3 regions of the Arthrobacter sp. B0316-1-20 genome follow, and region 1 is predicted to be linked to each of the others. Evidence: riboswitches for the same ligand, from Rfam matches in the RefSeq annotation. Region 1 holds a riboswitch; each other region holds the start of a gene.
What was found. Region 1 has a riboswitch for glycine ahead of gcvP (aminomethyl-transferring glycine dehydrogenase). Riboswitches for the same ligand answer to the same signal wherever they lie in the genome.

Region 1 (8,257 bases):
TCCAGGAACTTTCCGGCTTCCGGGCCGGTGACCCAGACTTCGCCCATGTGCGAGAGGTCGAAAAGCCCGGCGCTGTTGCGCACGGCTTTGTGTTCGGCCAGTTCGCTGCTGTACTTCAGCGGCATCATCCAGCCGCCGAAGTCGGTGAAGGAAGCACCCAGCCGCTCGTGTTCCTCGTAGAGCGCGGTGTGCCGGGGCGTGGTGGTGGTCTCGGTAGTCAAAGGGTGCAGACCTTTCCTAGTTCTCGAAAGCTTCGGGCGGCGGGCAGCTGCAGATCAGGTGGCGGTCGCCGGCGGCGCCGTCGATCCGTCCGACCGGAGCGAAGTACTTGTCCACCTGCAGGCCAGGCACCGGGAAGGCGGCCTGTTCGCGGGTGTAGGGACGGTCCCAGTCGGAGCTGACCACGGCGGCGGTGGTGTGCGGAGCCAGCCGCAGCGGGCTGTTCTCCAACGGGAAGTCGCCGTTGAGCACCTGGTCGATTTCGCCGCGGATGGAAATCATCGCGTCGATGAACCGCTCGATCTCTTCCAGGTCCTCGGACTCGGTGGGTTCCACCATCAGGGTGCCGGCCACCGGGAAGGACAGCGTGGGTGCGTGGAAGCCGTAGTCGATCAGGCGCTTGGCCACGTCTTCAGCGGTCACGCCCGACCGGGCGGTCAGTTCGCGCAGGTCCAGGATGCATTCGTGCGCCACCAGCCCGTCGTTGCCGGTGTAGAGCACCGGGAAGTGCTCGTCCAGCCGCTTGGCAACGTAGTTGGCCGCCAGCAGTGCGCTCTTGGTTGCTTCGGTCAGCCCTTCGGCGCCCATCATGGCCACGTAGGCCCAGGAGATCGGCAGCACGCCGGCCGAGCCGTACTCGGTGGCGGAGACCGGCACGCCCTTGCCCTCGTGTTCGGCCAGCGCGGCGTTGCCGGGCAGGAACGGCACCAGGTGCTCGGCCACGGCCACCGGTCCGACGCCGGGGCCGCCGCCGCCGTGCGGGATGCAGAAGGTCTTGTGCAGGTTCAGGTGCGAGACGTCGCCGCCGAACTTGCCCGGCTGGGCCAGCCCGACCAGCGCGTTGAGGTTGGCGCCGTCGATGTAGACCTGGCCGCCGGCCGCATGCACCGCGTCGCAGACGTCGCGCACGTCGGCGTCGTACACCCCATGCGTGGACGGGTAGGTGATCATGATGGCGGAGAGCGCGTCGGCGTGCTGGTCGATCTTGGCGCGCAGGTCGGCGTGGTCGATGGTGCCGTCCGGTGCGGTGGCGACCACCACCACCTTCATGCCGGCCAGCACGGCCGACGCCGCGTTGGTGCCGTGCGCCGAGGCGGGGATCAGGCAGACGTCGCGCTGGTCGTCACCGTTGGCCAGGTGGTAGCGGCGGATGGCGAGCAGGCCGGCGTATTCGCCCTGCGAGCCGGCGTTGGGCTGGATGGAGACACCCGCGTAGCCGGTGATCGCGGCGAGGCGTTCCTCCAGGTCGGCGATCAGTTCGCGCCAGCCGGCCGTCTGGCTGGCGGGAGCGAACGGGTGGATGGAGGCGAATTCCGGCCAGGTCATCGCTTCCATTTCCGCCGTGGCATTCAGCTTCATGGTGCAGGAGCCCAGCGGGATCATGGTCCGGTCCAGCGCCAGGTCGCGGTCGGACAGCCGGCGCAGGTAGCGCAGCATCCGGGTCTCGGAGCGGTAGCTGTGGAACACCGGGTGGTCCAGGTAGGACGAGCTGCGCAGCAGGTCTTCCGGCAGCTCGAAGCGCGGCCCGGCAGCGGACTCGGCGGTCCTGCCGGCCGCGCCCTCCACGCCGAACGCCTCCGCAACCAAGGCGAGGTGCTCCGCCGTCGTTGTTTCATCGGTGGAAATGCCCACCTGGTCGGCGTCGACGTGGCGCAGGTTCACGCCCTTGGCCTCGGCGGCCGCGACGATCTCCGCGGCCTTGCCCGGCGCCTTCACCGTGAGCGTGTCAAAGAACTGGTCGGCGGCCAGGCTGAAGCCGGCGCCGGTGAGCACCCCGGCGAGGGTGCGGGCGGCCTGGTTGGCGTGCTGCGCGATTGCCTTCAGCCCCTCGGGACCGTGGTAAACCGCGTACATGCTGGCCACCACGGCGAGCAGCGCCTGCGCGGTGCAGATGTTGGAGGTGGCCTTCTCGCGGCGGATGTGCTGCTCGCGGGTCTGCAGCGCCAGACGGTAGGCGGGGCGGCCGGCGTCGTCCTTGGACACACCCACCAGGCGGCCGGGCAGCGAGCGCTCAAGTCCCTTGCGCACCGCCATGTAGGCGGCATGCGGGCCGCCGAAGAACAGCGGGACGCCGAAACGCTGGGTATTGCCGACGGCGATGTCCGCCCCCTGCTCGCCCGGCGGCGTGATCAGGGTCAGGGCCAGCAGGTCCGCGGCCACGGTGACCATGGCGCCGCGTTCCTTGGCCTGCGCGATCACCGGAGCATGGTCGAAGACGCGGCCGGAGGCTCCCGGCTGCTGCAGCACGATGCCGGAAATATCGCCCTCGGGCAGCCCGGCGGAAAGGTCGGCCACCTCAACCTCGAAGTCCAGAGCCTTGGCCCGGCCCTTGACGACGGCGATGGTCTGCGGCAGCAGGTCCGCGTCCAGCACGGTCTTGCCGGCGGCCTTGGCCTTGTTGGAGCGGCGCATCAGCAGCACGGCTTCGGCCACCGCGGTGGCTTCGTCCAGCAGCGAGGCGTTGGCGATCGGCAGCGCGGTCAGGTCCTGCACCATGGTCTGGAAGTTCAGCAGCGCCTCCAGCCGGCCCTGCGAGATTTCCGGCTGGTACGGGGTGTAGGCGGTGTACCAGGCCGGGTCCTCCACCACATTGCGGCGGATCACTGGCGGAGTGATGGTGTCGAAGTAGCCTTGGCCGATCATCTGCACGGCCATCACGTTCTTGGCAGCCAGGGCCCGCAGGTCGCCCAGAACCTGAGCTTCGCTGCGCGCCTCGGGCAGGGCAAGCGGCTCCTGCTGGCGGATGTCTGCGGGCACCGCAGCATCCACGAGATCGTCGACACTTGCATAGCCCAACTGCTTAAGCATGGCTTCCGCGTCGTTCCGGCGCGGGCCAATGTGGCGGTCTGCGAAGGAAGTGCTGCCGGGCCGGGTGGCGAGGTTGGCTTTAGCCGTCATTGAGGAACTCCAGTTAATCTCCGCCATGGGGTGGCCATGCCGGTAGTGAAGGGTTCCTCCCCGCTCTGTGGCTGAACCTGAGAGATTCCGCAGGACGGCACGGGGGCCGGTTCCTGCTTGCACCGTCGGTGAGCCGGTCCACGAACGGTCCGGCTGCTTTCCAGAGTTGCCTCTCCGCGGCGGTACAGGGGCCTGAGAGATTCCTGGGGAGGTATTGCTCCTACGGCGCCTGCTGACCTAGTGCTCAGCAGGACTCTCCCGCCGCATGTCGAAGGCTGTATGCAGTTGTTTCTAACTCCTTGAATGGTAGTCCAGCCGCCCCCGGGCAACAAGGTGGTGACGGCTCCTAGACTTCCCCGCGGGCGAGCATGCCCTTCACATACGCGGCTTGGCCGATGTGTTCCATGCAGTCGTCCATCACGCTCACCAGCCGGACGCCCAGCTTCACGTGCGGATCCCACCGGGTGTCGACAATCCGGTCCAGATCGTCCTCGGTGAGTCCGGCCAGGTAGGCCAGCGTGCCGGCATGCACGTCGTCGTAATAGTCGCGGAGCAAGTCGGCCGATTCCACCCGGACCGCCGCCACTTGTTCGGGCGTGTGGCCGAAACCATGGTCCTTCTCGGCCAGCGGCAGGTCGAAGCGCTCAGACCAGCCGGCAAGCCAGTACTGCTGGGTGCCGGCGACATCGGCTATGTGGTCGTCCTGGATGCGGGTCAGGTGCCAGACCAGCCAGCCGATCGAGTTGCTGTCGCCGCCCGGTTGGGCAGCCAGCTGGTCGGCGTCCAGGCCTTCCAGCACATGGTGGACGCGTTCCTGGATCCGCCCGTAGGCATCGGCCAGCAGGTCATTGAACTTCATGGCGCCTCCTCGTAGCGGACTCTGCCGTCAGCCTACCGGCGCCCGGCTGGCCGCGGAACGGGCCGCCGCTTCAGTTCCGGACCGAGTCCTCCAGATACCGGGGGCGTCCCACAATGACCAGGCCGACCGCCAGGAGAAGCAGGGCGGCGCCCAACAAACCGAAGGAAGCACCCCAGCCGCCGCTGACGTCGCGCAGCAGCCCGAAGGCCAGCGGACCGGCGCAGGCGACGGTGTAGCCGATCCCTTGCGCGAACCCGGACAGCGCTCCGGCGCCGGCGGTGGTTCGGGTCCGGAGGTTGACCAACAGCAGGGCCAGGGCGAAGGTGCCCTGCCCCAAGCCGGCCAAGGTGATCCAGAGCCAGGTACCGAACGACGGCGAGAGCAGCAGGCCGGCGTACCCGGCCGCGTAGAAGCCGATGAAGAGCAGGCCCAGGCCCAGCGGATTGCGCAACCGCGCCGCGATCAGCGGCACCAGCAGGCTGGTCGGCAGGGCCAGGATGGCGTAGTAGGCCAGCATGGTGCCGGCCATCGGCGGCAACATCCCGCTGTCCACCAGCAACGGCGGCAGCCAGGTGAACATGGCAAAGGTATTGGACGAGGTCCCGGCGAAAACCAGGGCCAAACCCCAGGCGAGCGGCGATCGCCAGACGCGCACCGCCGTCGTGCTGGTGGTGGTGGCTGCGGCACCGGGCGCGGGACCGGCTGGACCCGCGCCGCCAACACCCGCCGGGGCCGCCGCGGCATGGCCCATCGGCGGCCGTGCGCCGTCGCGGTGCGCTTGCTGAAGCGGGTCCAAACCGCCGGGGCGGTAGGGCTGCAGCACCAGGCGGGAGATTTTGCGCCGGGAATGCTCCGTCCACGCAGTCACCAACCACGGCACAAGGGCCGCCACGCTCACGGCTGCCCAGACCCCGATCGAGAAACGCCAGCCGGCGGCCTGCTCAAGCGGCACGGCCAGCAGCGGGCTGAACGCTGTGCTGACCGCCAGCAGCGTCACGTAGAGCGCCGTGACCAGGCCGATCCGATCGGGGAAATAACGCTTCACCAGCGGCGGCAGCAGGATGTTGCCGACGCCGTAGCCGGCCATGGTCAGGCCGGACAGGACCAGGAACGACGGCACGTCCGAGGCCATCGCCCGGCCGAGTTGGCCGACCGCGGCCATGAGGATTGCCACCAACAGCAGGGCTTCCAACCCGAGTCGCCGCAGCAGTACCGGCACGGCGAACCCAGCGGCGGCGAAGGCCGCGGTGGGCAGCATGCCCAACACTCCGGTGGAGGCGGTACCGAACGGCAGATCCGCGGCCATGTCTGCCAGCACCGGCGAGACGCCGGAGACGGCCAGCCGGAGGCTCAGCGCGAGCAAGAGAATGCCGGCGAGCACGGTCAAGCGGCCTGCAAACGGACCGGGCTTCCGGGGTACCGGACTGGGGTTGGAGCGGGAGCGGTCCTCGGAACGCGGTTGGGTATCGGCAGTCTGTTGTGCGGTCGAGGTCAAGCTTGGTCCATGGGGTCGAACGGCCGGGCGGGGACGGCCGGATCAATCCGGCCGGGTTTCACCTTATCCCCTCACCGGGCCGCCTCCCGGCAGACCCGCAGGCCGGCTACGAACTCTCCGGCGCCAGTTCTTCGGCGAGGATCCAGAACGTCCGGCGGAGCCTTTCCACGGCAGCCTCGGACTGGCCGCGCTGCAAGTACTGCACTGTCTCGTCCCAGCCGTCGGTCCAGATGGGATAGGCGATCGCATGTTGGAAAAGGTGCAGCCGGGCCAGGGAACGGCCGAGCACATGGGTGTTCACTTCCCGCAGTTCCTGATGGTCGCCTGCTTGAAGGATGATGTCCACCAGGCCGCCGATGGCACGGTGCGACGCCAGCATGTCTTCGTGCTGCAGGGCGGTCCGCAGATCATCCGCCAAGGTGGCCATTCTGCTGGTGTCCTCGGGCGACAACCTCGGGGCCGCTCGTTCGAACAGCGCCACCAGCACCACGCCCATCACGTCCAGGAGCTGGACAGCCTGGTGTGGGCCGAGGGTGACGATGCGGTGTTCATGCCCGGTCGCTTCAATCAGGCCTTCTTCGGCGAGGGCTGCGACGGCGTCGTGCATCAGGGCGTTTTCGGTGCCAAACCGGCTGGCGAGTCCGGACACGCTCACCGGGGTGCCAGGTGCCAGTCCGCCGGACAGGATCTCGTCCCGTACCCTCTGGACGGCCTTGTCCATTTCTTCCGCCCGATCGGCCGTGCTGCCCACCATGAAGACCTCCTGCCGCGTGGGGTATGACTGGCGTCACATATAAGTAATGTACGGGAAAAGGTGGATCGGGGTCAGGCCGCTGGCTACTCTGGTGAGACCTGCGGCACAGCGTCGTGCGGCAGGTTCTAATCGTGCAGTCAGGAGGTGCCGGATGAACGCCATGTATGGTGCCCGGATGAACGCCACCTATACGGCCTCTGCCGCCGCCAACAGCAAGAATCCCCATGACTGGGGCCGGGCCATGGCAGCCGCGCTGAGCGACCTGGTTCAGCAGCGTGAAAGCGACGCAGCAGCGCCCGAGGAGCTGTACGGCGAAGATCTGTGCTTGGTCATTGAGGAGACAGAGAACGGCGTGGAGATCCATCTCTCCTGGTCGCCGGGCGGGCAGGACGGTGGGTCCGGAGGTACCGGCCGCTAAAGCGTTGCGGCCAACCGGCTGCGGGAAAAAGACTGTTCCGCGACAACCGATACTGCCAAGATGAGTCCATGGTCTACCGCCAGCCGAACGTGCATGACCTGACCGGAGTGTTTGCGGCTCCGCTCCAAGCATGGAGCGAACCGCACGGACAGATCCGGGGGCATGGGGCGCAGGGCGTGTACTTCGGGGACGACCGGGTCTTGGCCCGCTGCCTGCTCACGGTCAACGGCCAGGAGCCGGACTGGATCTCCACCCAGTCACGGTCAGCCGGCCGGGCGGACTTCCTCTCCTTCATCCGGACGGCAGCGGAGGGAACAGACCCGCTGGTGACCCTGAACCGCTCTCGTGCGGTGGAAGGCGGCCGGCTGGCCGAAGCGTTGACCTTCACCTCCGGGCTCACCGATGAGCTGAAACTCCATGTCCGGGTTGATCTGGTGGCGGATGCCATCCCCTTGGAACAGGTGCGTGCCGGGGCGGCAGGCGAGGCCGGTTCGGTGGCGCCCGGCGAGGCCCAGTGGAGCTGGCGTGAGGGTACGCGCGCGGTGCTGACGGCCGAGGGCGCGGAGGCAGGCTTCGACGGCAGCTTGGTCCGGCTGGAATGGACGGCACTGCTCAAGCCGGGCACCGTCGTCGTCCTCGTTTGGAGTATTGATTACGACGACGCCGGGGCTCCCCTGACTGCCGCCTCCGCACCGGTGCTGCGCACGCCGTCCGTCGCGGGAGACTCCCGGCTGCAGCGGCTGATGAACCGTTCACTGACCGATCTCAACAGCCTGCGCATGGCCGCGCGGGATACCCCGGCCGACGTCTTCCTGGCCGCGGGCGCCCCGTGGTTCCTGACGTTGTACGGCAGGGAGTCGTTGGTGGCCGCCCGGCTGCTGCTGCCGGTCGATTCCACCATCGCGGAGGGGACGCTGCGTGTGGTGGCCCGGTGGCAGGGCACAGCGGAGCGGGAAGATACCGGCGAACAGCCTGGCCTGATGGTGCAGGAAGTGCGGCAGCGCCGGCTGTCGATGGCCGTGGATGCAGTGGTCCGGGAGCTTCCCCCGGTGATCTACGGTTCACCAGATGCCACGCTGCTCTGGATCGTGCTGTTGCACGACGCCTGGCAGTCCGGCATGCCCGAGGACGCCGTCCGCGACCTGCTGCCCCAGCTGGACGCTGCGCTGGATTGGCTGCGCGATGACGCCGATCCCGACGGCGACGGCTTCGTGAAGATGCCGGTCCCGCCCCTGCAAGGGCCCGCCCACCAGGGCATCGGGGACACCCGCGGCGCCTACCGCTATCTGGACGGCAGCACGGCCACCGGAACCGTTGCACCGGCGGACCTGCAGGCCTATGCCTACGAGGCGGCCCGCGCGGCTTCGGTGCTGCTGGACTACTTCGGCGCAGCCAACGCCGGTGACGAGTGGCGGGACTACGCGTCGCGGCTGGCGGCCAACTTCCGCGATCGGTTCTGGTGTTCGGACGACGCCGGACCTTACCCGGCGATGGCACTGGACGGCCGGGACCGGCCGGTGGACGGCATCGGATCAGGCATGGGGCACCTGCTGGGCACCGGGCTGCTGGACGCCGAAGAAACCCGGACGGTGGCCGCGCGACTGATGGACCGGG
Region 2 (8,257 bases), on a different contig from region 1:
TGGTGGTCTCGGTAGTCATGCGGTGCTGACCTCTCTAGTTCTCGAAGGCTTCGGGCGGCGGGCAGCTGCAGATCAGGTTGCGGTCGCCGCCGGCGCCGTCGATCCGTCCCACCGGGGCGAAGTATTTGTCCACTTGCAGGCCCGGTACCGGGAAGGCGGCCTGCTCCCGGGTGTACGGCCGGTCCCAGTCGGAGCTGACCACGGCGGCGGCGGTGTGCGGGGCCAGGCGCAGCGGGCTGGCGTCGAGCGGGAAGTCGCCGGCGATCACCTGGTCGATTTCGCCCTTGATCGCGATCATCGCGTCGATAAACCGCTCAATCTCCGTCAGGTCCTCGGACTCGGTCGGCTCCACCATCAGGGTGCCGGCCACGGGGAAGGACAGGGTGGGCGCGTGGAAGCCGTAGTCGATCAGGCGCTTGGCCACGTCCTCGGCGGTCACCCCCGACTTGGCGGTGAGTTCGCGCAGGTCCAGGATGCACTCGTGCGCGACCAGCCCGTCGTTGCCGGTGTAGAGCACCGGGAAGTGCTCGTTCAGCCGGGCGGCGACGTAGTTCGCGGCCAGCAGGGCGCTCTTCGTTGCCTCGGTCAGGCCCTCGGCCCCCATCATGGCCACGTAGGCCCAGGAGATCGGCAGCACGCCGGCCGAGCCGTACTCGCTGGCCGAGACGGGCACGCCCTTGCCTTCGTGTTCGGCCAGCGCGGCGTTGCCCGGCAGGAACGGCACCAGGTGTTCGGCCACCGCTACCGGCCCGACGCCGGGGCCGCCGCCCCCGTGCGGGATGCAGAAGGTCTTGTGCAGGTTCAGGTGGGAGACGTCGCCGCCGAACTTGCCCGGCTGCGCGAGTCCTACCAGCGCGTTGAGGTTGGCCCCGTCGATGTACACCTGCCCGCCGGCGGCATGGACCGCCTCGCAGACGTCGCGCACGTCCGCGTCGTACACGCCGTGCGTTGACGGATAGGTGATCATGATGGCCGAAAGCGAGTCGGCGTTCTGGTCGATCTTCGCGCGCAGGTCGGCGTGGTCGATGGTGCCGTCCGGTGCCGTGGCGACCACGACAACCTTCATGCCGGCCAGCACGGCCGAGGCGGCGTTGGTGCCGTGCGCGGAGGCGGGGATCAGGCAGACGTCGCGCTGGTCGTCGCCGTTGGCCAAGTGGTAGCGGCGGATGGCGAGCAGGCCGGCGTATTCGCCCTGCGAACCGGCGTTGGGCTGGATGGAGACGCCGGCGTAGCCGGTGATCGCCGCGAGTCGTTCCTCCAGATCGGTGATCAGCTCGCGCCAGCCGGCGGTCTGGCTGGCCGGGGCGAACGGGTGGATGGACGCGAATTCCGGCCAGGTCATCGCCTCCATTTCCGCCGTCGCATTCAGCTTCATGGTGCACGAGCCCAGCGGGATCATGGTCCGGTCCAGGGCCAGGTCTCGGTCAGACAGCCGGCGCAGGTAGCGCAGCATCTGGGTCTCGGAGCGATGGCTGTGGAACACCGGATGGTCCAGGTAGGAGGAGCTGCGCAGCAGCTCCTCCGGCAGCTCGAAGCCGGCGTTCCCGGCCGTTTCGGCGGTCTTGCCGGCGGCGTCCTCCACGCCGAAGGCCTCCGCGACCAGGGCGAGGTGCTCCGCCGTCGTCGTTTCATCGGCGGAAATGCCGACGTGGTCGGCGTCGATGCGGCGCAGGTTCACGCCCTTGGCCTCGGCGGCGGCGGCGATCTCGGCGGCCTTGCCCGGAGCCTTCACCGTGAGGGTGTCGAAGAACCGGTCTGCCGCCAGCGCATACCCGGCGCCGGTGAGCACGCCTGCCAGCGTGCGGGCGGCCTCATTGGCGTGCTGCGCGATCGCCTTCAGGCCCTCGGGGCCGTGGTAGACGGCGTACATGCTGGCCACGACGGCCAGCAGTGCCTGCGCGGTGCAGATGTTGGAGGTGGCCTTCTCGCGGCGGATGTGCTGCTCGCGGGTCTGCAGCGCCAGGCGGTAGGCGGGGCGGCCGGCGTCGTCCTTCGAGACCCCCACCAGGCGGCCGGGCAAGGAACGCTCCAGCCCCTTGCGGACGGCCATGTAGGCGGCGTGCGGGCCGCCGAAGAAGAGCGGCACGCCAAAACGCTGGGTGTTGCCGACGGCGATGTCCGCGCCCTGCTCGCCCGGCGGCGTGATCAGGGTCAGCGCCAGCAGGTCGGCGGCCACGGTGACCAAGGCGCCGCGCTCCTTGGCCTGCGCGATGACCGGAGCCTGGTCAAACACCCGGCCGGAGGCTCCCGGCTGCTGCAGCACGATGCCCGAGATGTCGCCGTCCGGCAGGCCGGCGGAGAGGTCGGCAACCTCTACGTCGAAGTCCAGCGCCTCGGCCCGGCCCTTAACGACGGCGATGGTCTGCGGCAGCAGGTCCGCGTCCAGCACGGTCTTGCCGGCGGACTTGGACTTGTTGGACCGGCGCATCAACAGCACGGCTTCGGCCACTGCGGTGGCTTCGTCCAGCAGGGAGGCGTTGGCGATCGGCAGCGCGGTGAGGTCCTGGACCATGGTCTGGAAGTTCAGCAGCGCCTCCAGCCGGCCCTGCGAAATTTCCGGCTGGTACGGGGTGTAGGCGGTGTACCAGGCCGGGTCTTCCACCACGTTGCGGCGGATCACCGGCGGCGTGATGGTGTCGTAGTAGCCCTGGCCGATCATCTGCACGGCCGTCACGTTCTTCGCGGCGAGGGCGCGCAGGTCCCCCAGGACCTGGGACTCGCTGCGGGCGGCGGGCAGCGCCAGCGGTTCCTGCTGGCGGATGTCGGCGGGCACGGCCGCGTCCACCAGCTCGTCGATGCTGCCGTAGCCCAACTGCTTGAGCATGGTTTCCGCGTCGTTCCGGCGCGGACCGATGTGTCGGTCGGTGAAGGAGGCGCTGCCGGGCCGGGTAGCGCTGGTGGACTTAGCCGTCATGTGAGGAACTCCAGTTATCCCCGGCTGGGCTGACCATGCCGGTAGTGAAGGGTTCCTCCCCACTCTGTGACTGAACCTGAGAGATTCCGCAGGCTGTGGCCCAAGGGGCCGCCTCCTGCTTGCACCGTCGGTGAGCCGGTCCTGAACGGTCCGGCTGCTTTCCAGAGTTGCCTCTTCGCGGCGGTACAGGGGCCTGAGAGATTCCTGGGGAGGTATTGCTCCTACGGCGCCTGCTGACTGGTACCCAGCAGGACTCTCCCGCCGCATGTCGAAGGCTGTATGCAGTTGTACTGACTCCTTGAATGGTAGTCCAGCGGCTGGCGCGCAACAAGGCGGCGACGCCCGACGGCGCGGCTTGCGGCCGCCGCGGGGGCGCCGGAACCCGCGTGGCCGCCGCTAGGCATCGGTGCGCGAGAGCATGCCCTTCACGTAGGCGGCCTGTCCGACGTGCTCCAGGCAGTCGTCCAGGACGCTGACCAGCCGCACCCCCAGGCTGACGTGCGGGTCCCACCGGGTGTCCACGATCCGGTCCAGGTCATCCTCGCTCAGTCCGGCCAGATACTCCAGGGTGCCGGCATGGACGTCGTCGTAGTAGCCGCGCAGCAGGTCGGCCGATTCGACCCGGACGGCCGCCACCTGCTGCGACGTGTGGCCGTAGCCATGGTCCTTCCGGGGCAGCGGCAGGTCGAACCGCTCCGCCCAGCCGGTCAGCCAGTACTGGTCCGTGCCGGCGACATCGGCAATATGGTCGTCCTGGATGCGCGTCAGATGCCAGATAAGCCAGGCAATCGAGTTGCTGTCACCGCCGGGCCGGGCGGCCAGTTGTCCGGCGTCCAGCCCGTCCAGCACGGAGTGGACGCGCTCCTGGATCCTGCCGTAGGCATCTGCGAGCAGGTCGTTGAACTTCATGGCGCCTCCCGCCGGTCGACTGTGGCGCCAGCTTACCGGCCGGGGCCACGGCGAGGAATGCGTGCCTGCCCGCAGGCGCGGGGACGCTCACGCAGCCGCGCATCCGTCGCCCGGACCGCCTGCCTCAGCGGTCAACTGTAATCGGCCGTGATGGTTCGATCCCGGCCATTGAGCCGCATTGTCCCTCCGTAGGGCACGATCCATTGCGGACGGGTATGGCCGAACGGGACTCCGATGCAGACGACGGCCGGGTCGTTGTAGCGCTTTATCTCGGCGAGGACTGCATCGCGTTGCGCGGCGCGGAGCCGGGCACGCTCCTCCGCTGGCGGGACGGTACCGTGACTGCTCACCGGAGGCCGGGCGACGAGCACTCCTTCCACCGCCGAGAGGACGCCCCGTTCCCCCAATGCCCGGACCCATCTCTTGACCCACGCTGCCGGAGGCAACTCCTCACTGGTTTCAACAATCAGGATCGACCCCTCGAGGGCTCCCAGGGGCGGCAGCCGATCGGCCATGGCCAGCTGATCGATGACTTCCAGGCACCCGCCCCAGGTGCGGCCGGTCGCTTCCCGCTCGGGCCCCGCCCACGTCCACGGCTGCGTGGGTTCCCGTTCACCGAAGTTGACAAGGGCTTGTGGCGTCAGCCAGTCCGGCCCGAAGTCCTCGGACTCGCCTGGGTCAACAATCTCCAGCTCACCGCCCTTAAAGAGCGCTGCCTTCAGCGACGCGAGGTGCTGGTCGTCAATGTGCGGCCCGGCTCCGAGGTGCACCTGGGTCGAGCCCCCGTAGTAGCCTGCTATCCCGACCGACCACAGCCAGTTCAAGAGGTTCGTGTTGTCGCTGTAGCCCATGAAGATCTTGGGGTTCGCGGCGGCGAGACCGGCGTCCAGATGGGGAATGAGGGCTACCTGGTCGTCGCCGCCGATGGTCGCGAGGATGGCCCGGATGGCCGGGTCGGACAAAGCGGCGTGCAGGTCCGCGGCGCGTTCCGCGGCGGAAGCGCCAAGCTTCCGGGTCGTCGGGTATTCCACAGGGACCAGTCCCGTTTCGGCGCTGAGTCGACGCATCGCCTGCTCGTGGACATCCGGCGCGAACCCGGGGGCAGCAAAGGACGGGGAGAGAATCGCGACCCGGTCACCGGGCTCAAGCTTGGGCGGGGACACAAGGGCATGGCTCGGCATTTCCCCATCCAACCACGCGCTGTGCCTCAGCGGCCGCTATCCATCCCGGGCCGAATCCTCCAGATAGCGGGGCCGGCCCACGATGACCAGGCCCACCGCCAGGATGAGCAAGGCACCGCCCAGCAGGCCGAAGGAAGCACCCCAGCCGCCGCTGGCCTCGCGCAGCAGCCCGAACATCAGCGGGCCGGCGCAGGCGACCGTGTAGCCGATGCCTTGCGCGAACCCGGAGAGCAGCCCCGCGCCGGCCGTGGTGCGGGTCCTGAGGTTCACCAGCAGCAGGCCCAGCGCAAAGGTGCCCTGGCCGAGCCCCGCCAGGGTGATCCACAACCAGGTGCCGAACGAGGGTGACAGCAGCAGCCCGGCGTATCCGGCCGTGTAAAAGCCGATGAACAGCAGGCCCAGGCCCAGGGGATTGCGCAGCCGCCCCGCGATCAGCGGCACCAACAGACTGGTGGGCAGGCCCAGGATGGCGTAGTAGGCCAGCATGGTGCCCGCCGTCGGGGGCAGCATCCCGCTGTCCACCAGCAACGGCGGCAACCACGTGAACATGGCAAACGTGTTCGACAAGGTCCCGGCGAACACCAGGGCCAGGCCCCAGGCGACCGACGAGCGCCAGACGCGGACCGACGTCGTCCCGACGGAACCGGCCTCAGCTCCCGCTGCGGGCTCCGAGGCTTCCGCAACGGGCGGCCCGTCGGCTCCTGCGGGGCCGGCCGCAGGGCCGGGGACGGTCACCGCCCCGGGGCCGGCAGCGCCGGGGCCGGCCCCCGTACCGAGACTCACGGCAGGCCCGGAACCGGCCGGCTGCCGGGCGCTGCCCTCATCGGGCGGGAGGATGTCCAAGCCGCCGGGCCGGTAGGGCTGCAGCACCAGGCGCGCGGTGCGGCGGCGCCAATGTTCCGTCCACGCGGTCATCAGCCACGGCACGAGGGCGGCCGCGCTCACGGCCGCCCACACTCCGATCGAGAACCGCCAGCCGGCAGCCTGCTCAAGCGGCACGGCAAGCAGCGGGCTGAGCGCCGTACTGGCCGCCAGCAAGGTCACGTAAAGCGCGGTGATGAGGCCGATCCGGTCCGGGAAATAGCGCTTCACCAGCGGCGGCAGCAAAATGTTGCCGATCCCGTAGCCAACCATGGTGAGGCCGGACAGGACCAGGAACGCCGGCACGTCGGAGGCCAGCGCACGGCCCAGTTGGCCGACGGCGGCCATGCCCAGTGCCACGAGCAGCAGTGCTTCCATGCCGATCCGGCGCATCAGCAACGGAACTGCGAACCCGGCAGCGGCGAAGGCGGCGGTCGGCAGCATGCCCAGCACACCGGCGGAGGCCGTGCCGAACGGCAGATCCGCGGCAATATCCGCCAGCACCGGCGACACGCCGGAGACGGCCAGCCGCAGGCTGAGCGCCAGCAGCAGGACGCCGACGAGCACGGTCAGCCGGCCGGCAAACGGGGCAGGCCGCCGCGGGGCGGGGCTGGCACCCTGAGGCGGTGGGGAATCCGGGCTCGGTGGGGCGTCGGCGGTCAGTTGTGCGGGCGAGGGCAAGCGTGGTCCATGGGTCGAAAGGCCGGGCGGGCGGCCGGGATCAAAACCGGCCGGGAATCACTTTATCCCGTCGCGGCCCGGCTGCCCGGCAGGCGGGCTAGGAACCCTCCTGGCCCAGCCCTTCGGCGAGGATCCAGAATGTCTGGCGCAGCCGCTCCACCGCCGCCTCATGCTGGCCCCGCTGGAGGTACTGCACGGTCTCGCGCCAGCCGTCGGCCCAGAGAGGATAGGCGAGGGCGTGTTGGAACAAGTGCAACCGGGCCAGCGAACGGTCGAGGACGTGCATGTTCACGGCCCTCAGTTCCTGGTGATCCGCCGCCCCCAGGATGACGGTTACCAGGCTGCCGGCGGCGCGGTAGGCGCCCAGGATGTCCTCCCGGTCGGTCGCCGCCCGCAGGTCGTCCGCCATCGTGGCCATGGTGTCGATCTCCTGAGGCGACAGCCGCGGGGCTGCCCGCTCGAACAGCGCTACCAGCACCACGCCCATCACATCCAGGAGTTGGATGGCCTGCTGGGGACCGGGATTGGCGATCCGGTGTTCGTGCCCGGTGGCCTCGATCAGGCCTTCTTGCGTGAGATCGCCGACGGCGTCGCGCACCAAGGCTTCCTCCGTACCGATGCGGCCAGCGAGCCCGGCAACGGTCACTCTGGAGCCCGGCTCCAAACCGCCCGCCAGGATGTCCTCCCGCAGCCTGCGGACCGCTTCGTCGCGGTCCGCACCCCCGGGACCGCTGCCCCTCATCATGACCCCCCTGCCGCGTATGACCGACGTCACATACGAGTAATGTACGCGAAAAGGTAGATCGGGGTCACTGGTGCTGGCTACTCTGATGGGACCTGCGGCACAGCGTCGTGCGGCAGGTTCTAAACGTGCAGTCAGGACGTGCGCAGAATGAACGCCACCTATACCGCCACCGCAACCGCCAACAGCAAGAACCACCAAGACTGGGGGCGGGCGATGGCGGCCGCGTTGGTCGATCTGGTCCAGCAAAGCGAAAGCGGCCCTTCCGGGCCCCGGGAGCTCTACGGCGACGAGCTGCGCTTGGTGATCGAAGAGACGACGGACGGGGTCCTGATCCACCTGTCCTGGACACCCGGCGGGCGGGACGCCTCCGGCACCGTCGCCTGAATCCATCCGGCCGGTGTCCGGCCGGCCGGTGTCCAGCCTGCCGGTGTCCGGCCGGCCGAAGATTGTTCCCGCGCAGCCGATGCTGCCAAGATGATTCCATGGTCTACCGCCAGCCGTACCTGCACGATCTCACGGGAGTATTTGCCGCACCCGTCCAAGCCTGGAGCGAGCCCCACGGGCAGATCCGGGGTACCGGGGCCCAAGGGGTCTACTGCGGGGACGACCGGGTGCTGGCCCGGTGCCTGCTGGCGGTGAACGGGCAGGAACCGGAGTGGATTTCCACCCAGTCGCGCTCGGCCGGGCGCGCCGACTTCTTCTCCTTCATCCGGACCGCCGAGGACGGGGCCGATCCGCTGGTCACCCTGAACCGCTCGCGGGCGGCGGAAGGCGGCCGGCTGGCCGAGGCGCTGACGTTCACGTCGGCCCTCGAGGACGAGTTGGAACTCCAGGTCCGCGTCGATCTGGTGGCCGATGCCATTCCCTTGGAGCAGGTGCGCGCCGGGGCCGCGGGCGAGGCCGGCTCGGTGGCCCCCGGCGGCGCCATCTGGAGCTGGCGGGACAAGACACGCGCCGCGCTGACGG
Region 3 (3,720 bases), on a different contig from region 1:
TCTCGATCTTTGCCTTCAGGTCGGCGTGGTCGATCGTGCCGTCGTGCGCGGTGGCCACGACGACGACCTTCAGGCCCGCCAGCACCGCGGACGCGGCGTTGGTGCCGTGTGCGGAAGCAGGGATCAGGCAGACATCGCGCTGGTCATCGCCGTTGGCCAGGTGGTAACGGCGGATGGCCAGCAGGCCGGCGTACTCGCCTTGCGATCCGGCGTTCGGCTGGATGGAGACGCCGGCGTAGCCGGTGATCTCGGACAGCCGGGCCTCCAGGTCGGCGATCAGTTCCCGCCAGCCCACGGTCTGGTGATCCGGAGCGAAGGGGTGGATGGAGGCGAACTCCGGCCAGCTGATGGATTCCATCTCCGCCGTCGCGTTCAGCTTCATGGTGCAGGAGCCCAGCGGAATCATGGTCCGGTCCAGCGCCAGGTCGCGGTCGGACAGGCGGCGCAGGTAGCGGAGCATCTGCGTCTCGGACCGGTGCATGTGGAAGACAGGGTGGGTCAGGTACGCGGAGGTGCGTTCGACGTCAGACTTCAGCTCGAAACCGGGGGTCGCCGAGGCGGCCGCCCGGACCTTGGCCTCAGCGTCGTCGACACCGAAGGCTCCGGCAACCGCGGCCAGGTGTGCCGCCGTCGTGGTTTCGTCGCAGGAGATGCCCACCTGGTCCGCGTCGATGCTGCGCAGGTTGATGCCCTTGGCCTCGGCGGCCTTGATGACCTCGCCCGCACGGCCCGGGACGCGGACGGTGAGGGTGTCGAAGAAGTGCTCCGAGGCGAGCTCCAAGCCGGCGCCCGTGAGGACGGAGGCCAGGGTGCGGGCGTGGCCGCTGGTCCGCTGCGCGATGGCCTTCAGGCCCTCCGGGCCGTGGTAGACGGCGTACATGCTGGAAACGATCGCCAGCAGGGCCTGGGCCGTGCAGATGTTGGACGTGGCCTTTTCGCGGCGGATGTGCTGTTCGCGTGTCTGCAGGGCCAGACGGTAGGCGGCAGTACCGGCGGAGTCCTTGGAGACGCCGACCAGCCGGCCCGGCAGCGAGCGCTCCAGGCCCGTGCGCACGGCCATGTAGGCAGCGTGCGGGCCACCGTAGAACAGCGGCACGCCGAAGCGCTGGGAGTTGCCGACGGCGATATCGGCGCCCTGGTCGCCGGGCGGGGTGATGAGAGTGAGGGCCAGCAGGTCGGCAGCGACCGTCACCATGGCACCGCGGGCCTTCGCGGCCTTGATCACCGCAGCGTGGCTGCCGACGTTGCCGGAGGCACCCGGCTGCTGCAGCACGATGCCGACGATGTCCCCTTCGGGCAGTCCGGCGGACAGGTCCACAACCTCAACCTCGAAGTCCAGTGCCTTGGCCCGGCCCTTAACGACTGCAATGGTCTGCGGCAGCACGTCCTGGTCCAGGACGACTTTGCCGTCCTGGTGCGCCTTGTTGACGCGGCGCATCAGCAGCACGGCCTCGGCCACGGCGGTGGCTTCATCCAGCATGGAGGCGTTGGCGATCGGCAGTGCCGTCAGGTCCTCGACCATGGTCTGGAAGTTGAGCAGGGCCTCGAGCCGGCCCTGCGAGATTTCGGGCTGGTAGGGGGTGTAGGCGGTGTACCAGGCCGGAGACTCCAGGACATTGCGCAGGATGACCGGCGGGGTCACGGTGTCGTAGTAGCCCTGGCCAATCATCTGGACGGCCACGGTGTTCTTCGCAGCGAGCGCACGCAGGTCCGCAAGGACTTCCATTTCGCTGCGGGCGGGCGGCAGGTTCAGCGGCGCGCTCTGGCGGATGTCCGCCGGAACGGCGGTGTCGACAAGCTGGTCCACGCTGGCGTAGCCCAGCTGCTTGAGCATCGTCTCCGCGTCATTGCTGCGGGCGCCGATGTGGCGGTCGACGAAGGCTGTTTCTGTTGATTGAACCGTCATGGGGGAACTCCAGGGTATTCCGGCGTCCAGGGACGCCAATCGGATCGAGTTCCTCCCCGCTCTGTATTGGACCTGAGAGATTCCGCGCCACCTGTTTCCACAGGTTCGGCGCTTGCACCGTCGGTGAGTCCGGCGAGCTGGCCGCCTGACTGCTTTCCAGAGTTGCCTTGCCGCAGCGGTACAGGGGCCTGAGAGATTCCTGGGGAGGATTTGCTCCTACGGCGCCTGCTGATCGGATTGAGCATCAGCAGGACTCTCCCGCCGCGGTTCAGAGGCATGTTCAATTATGGGTGATGCGACTCACAACTATACGCCGGAGCCTATCCTTGAGCAAGATTCTACATGGCGCCCCCTGCTTCGCCCATACCGTCCGCAACGTCAACCAAATTGACTTTCGCTCGTGAGCCGACTCACACTGAATTTCAGGTGCGCTGAGGCGGAACAAGGACGACATGCCCGGTCCTTACGATTAGCACCACCGCGCGCCCATCGATCCGATGACAGAAAGAAGTCCGATGTCCAACCGCCCCATTCCGCCCGACGCCGAAGCCGCGGTTCCCGGGGAGGGCCACTCCCACTTGGTCACTTTCAACGAGCAGCACCAGGGCGAGCCCCACCTCGAACGCCAGCTCGCCAACCGCCACATCCAGCTGATCGCGATCGGCGGCGCCATCGGCACCGGCCTGTTCATGGGTTCGGGCAAGACGATTTCACTGGCCGGTCCGTCGGTCATCTTCGTCTACATGATCATCGGCTTCATGCTCTTCTTCGTCATGCGGGCCATGGGCGAAATCCTGCTGTCCAACCTGAATTACAAGTCCTTCAGCGACTTCGCCGCGGACCTGCTGGGGCCCTGGGCCGGGTTCTTCACCGGCTGGACCTACTGGTTCTGCTGGATTGTCACCGGCATCGCGGACGTGATCGCCATCGCCGGCTATGTGGCCTTCTGGTGGCCGGACCTCCAGCTCTGGATCCCCGCGCTGGCCGCCATCCTGCTGCTGCTGGGGCTCAACCTGCCCACGGTCAAGGCCTTCGGTGAAACCGAATTCTGGTTCGCCCTGATCAAGATCATCGCCATCGTTGGCCTCATCGTGGTCGGCCTGGTATTCATCATCACCGGCTTCACCGCCCCGAACGGCTCCGAGGCCACCTTCGCTAACCTCTGGAACGACGGCGGCATGTTCCCGACCGGCCCGATGGGCTTTATCGCCGGATTCCAGATCGCCGTATTCGCCTTCGTGGGCATCGAACTGGTGGGCACTACCGCGGCGGAGGCCAAGGATCCGGAAAAGAACCTTCCCAAGGCCATCAATTCCATTCCGATCCGTGTGATGCTGTTCTACGTGGTCGCGCTGACGGTGATTGTTTCTGTGACGCCGTGGCGGGAATTCTCGGCGGACCGCAGCCCCTTCGTGGGCATGTTCGCCCTCGCAGGGCTGGCCATCGCCGCCGGCGTGATCAACTTCGTGGTCCTCACTTCCGCGGCATCCAGCGCGAATTCGGGGATATATTCCACCTCGCGCATGGTATTCGGCCTGGCGCATGAAGGCGACGCCCCCAAGACCTTCGGCCGCCTGTCCCCGCGCCGGGTGCCGCGCAACGCGCTGGTCTTCTCCTGCACCTTCCTGCTGGCCGGCGTCGTGCTGCTGTATGCCGGCGAATCGATCATCGCGGCCTTCACGCTGGTCACCACCATCTCCGCACTGCTGTTCATGTTCGTCTGGACCATCATCCTGGTCAGCTACATCGTCTACCGGAAGCGCCGCCCGCACTTGCATGCCGCATCAAAGTTCAAGATGCCCGGCGGCATTGCC

Region 2: another riboswitch for glycine. It lies ahead of gcvP (aminomethyl-transferring glycine dehydrogenase); the one in region 1 lies ahead of gcvP (aminomethyl-transferring glycine dehydrogenase).
Region 3: another riboswitch for glycine. It lies ahead of gcvP (aminomethyl-transferring glycine dehydrogenase); the one in region 1 lies ahead of gcvP (aminomethyl-transferring glycine dehydrogenase).

What each region holds. Positions count from the first base shown of each region.
Region 1 is NZ_JBNHHC010000005.1:126,997-135,253, reverse strand. It holds gene gcvT (glycine cleavage system aminomethyltransferase GcvT) at 1-221, opposite strand, end outside; gene gcvP (aminomethyl-transferring glycine dehydrogenase) at 238-3,117, opposite strand; glycine riboswitch at 3,173-3,287, opposite strand; glycine riboswitch at 3,288-3,388, opposite strand; gene AC5RW2_RS10130 (mycothiol transferase) at 3,464-3,976, opposite strand; gene AC5RW2_RS10125 (MFS transporter) at 4,047-5,357, opposite strand; gene AC5RW2_RS10120 (GntR family transcriptional regulator) at 5,578-6,225, opposite strand; gene AC5RW2_RS10115 (hypothetical protein) at 6,377-6,643, shown strand; gene AC5RW2_RS10110 (glycogen debranching N-terminal domain-containing protein) at 6,712-8,257, shown strand, end outside.
Region 2 is NZ_JBNHHC010000006.1:102,414-110,670, reverse strand. It holds gene gcvT (glycine cleavage system aminomethyltransferase GcvT) at 1-19, opposite strand, end outside; gene gcvP (aminomethyl-transferring glycine dehydrogenase) at 35-2,914, opposite strand; glycine riboswitch at 3,086-3,185, opposite strand; gene AC5RW2_RS11870 (mycothiol transferase) at 3,311-3,823, opposite strand; gene AC5RW2_RS11865 (S66 family peptidase) at 3,955-5,004, opposite strand; gene AC5RW2_RS11860 (MFS transporter) at 5,041-6,546, opposite strand; gene AC5RW2_RS11855 (GntR family transcriptional regulator) at 6,644-7,291, opposite strand; gene AC5RW2_RS11850 (hypothetical protein) at 7,439-7,675, shown strand; gene AC5RW2_RS11845 (glycogen debranching N-terminal domain-containing protein) at 7,774-8,257, shown strand, end outside.
Region 3 is NZ_JBNHHC010000170.1:23-3,742, reverse strand. It holds partial or broken gene gcvP (aminomethyl-transferring glycine dehydrogenase) at 1-1,906, opposite strand, end outside; glycine riboswitch at 1,958-2,071, opposite strand; glycine riboswitch at 2,073-2,177, opposite strand; partial or broken gene cycA (D-serine/D-alanine/glycine transporter) at 2,422-3,720, shown strand, end outside.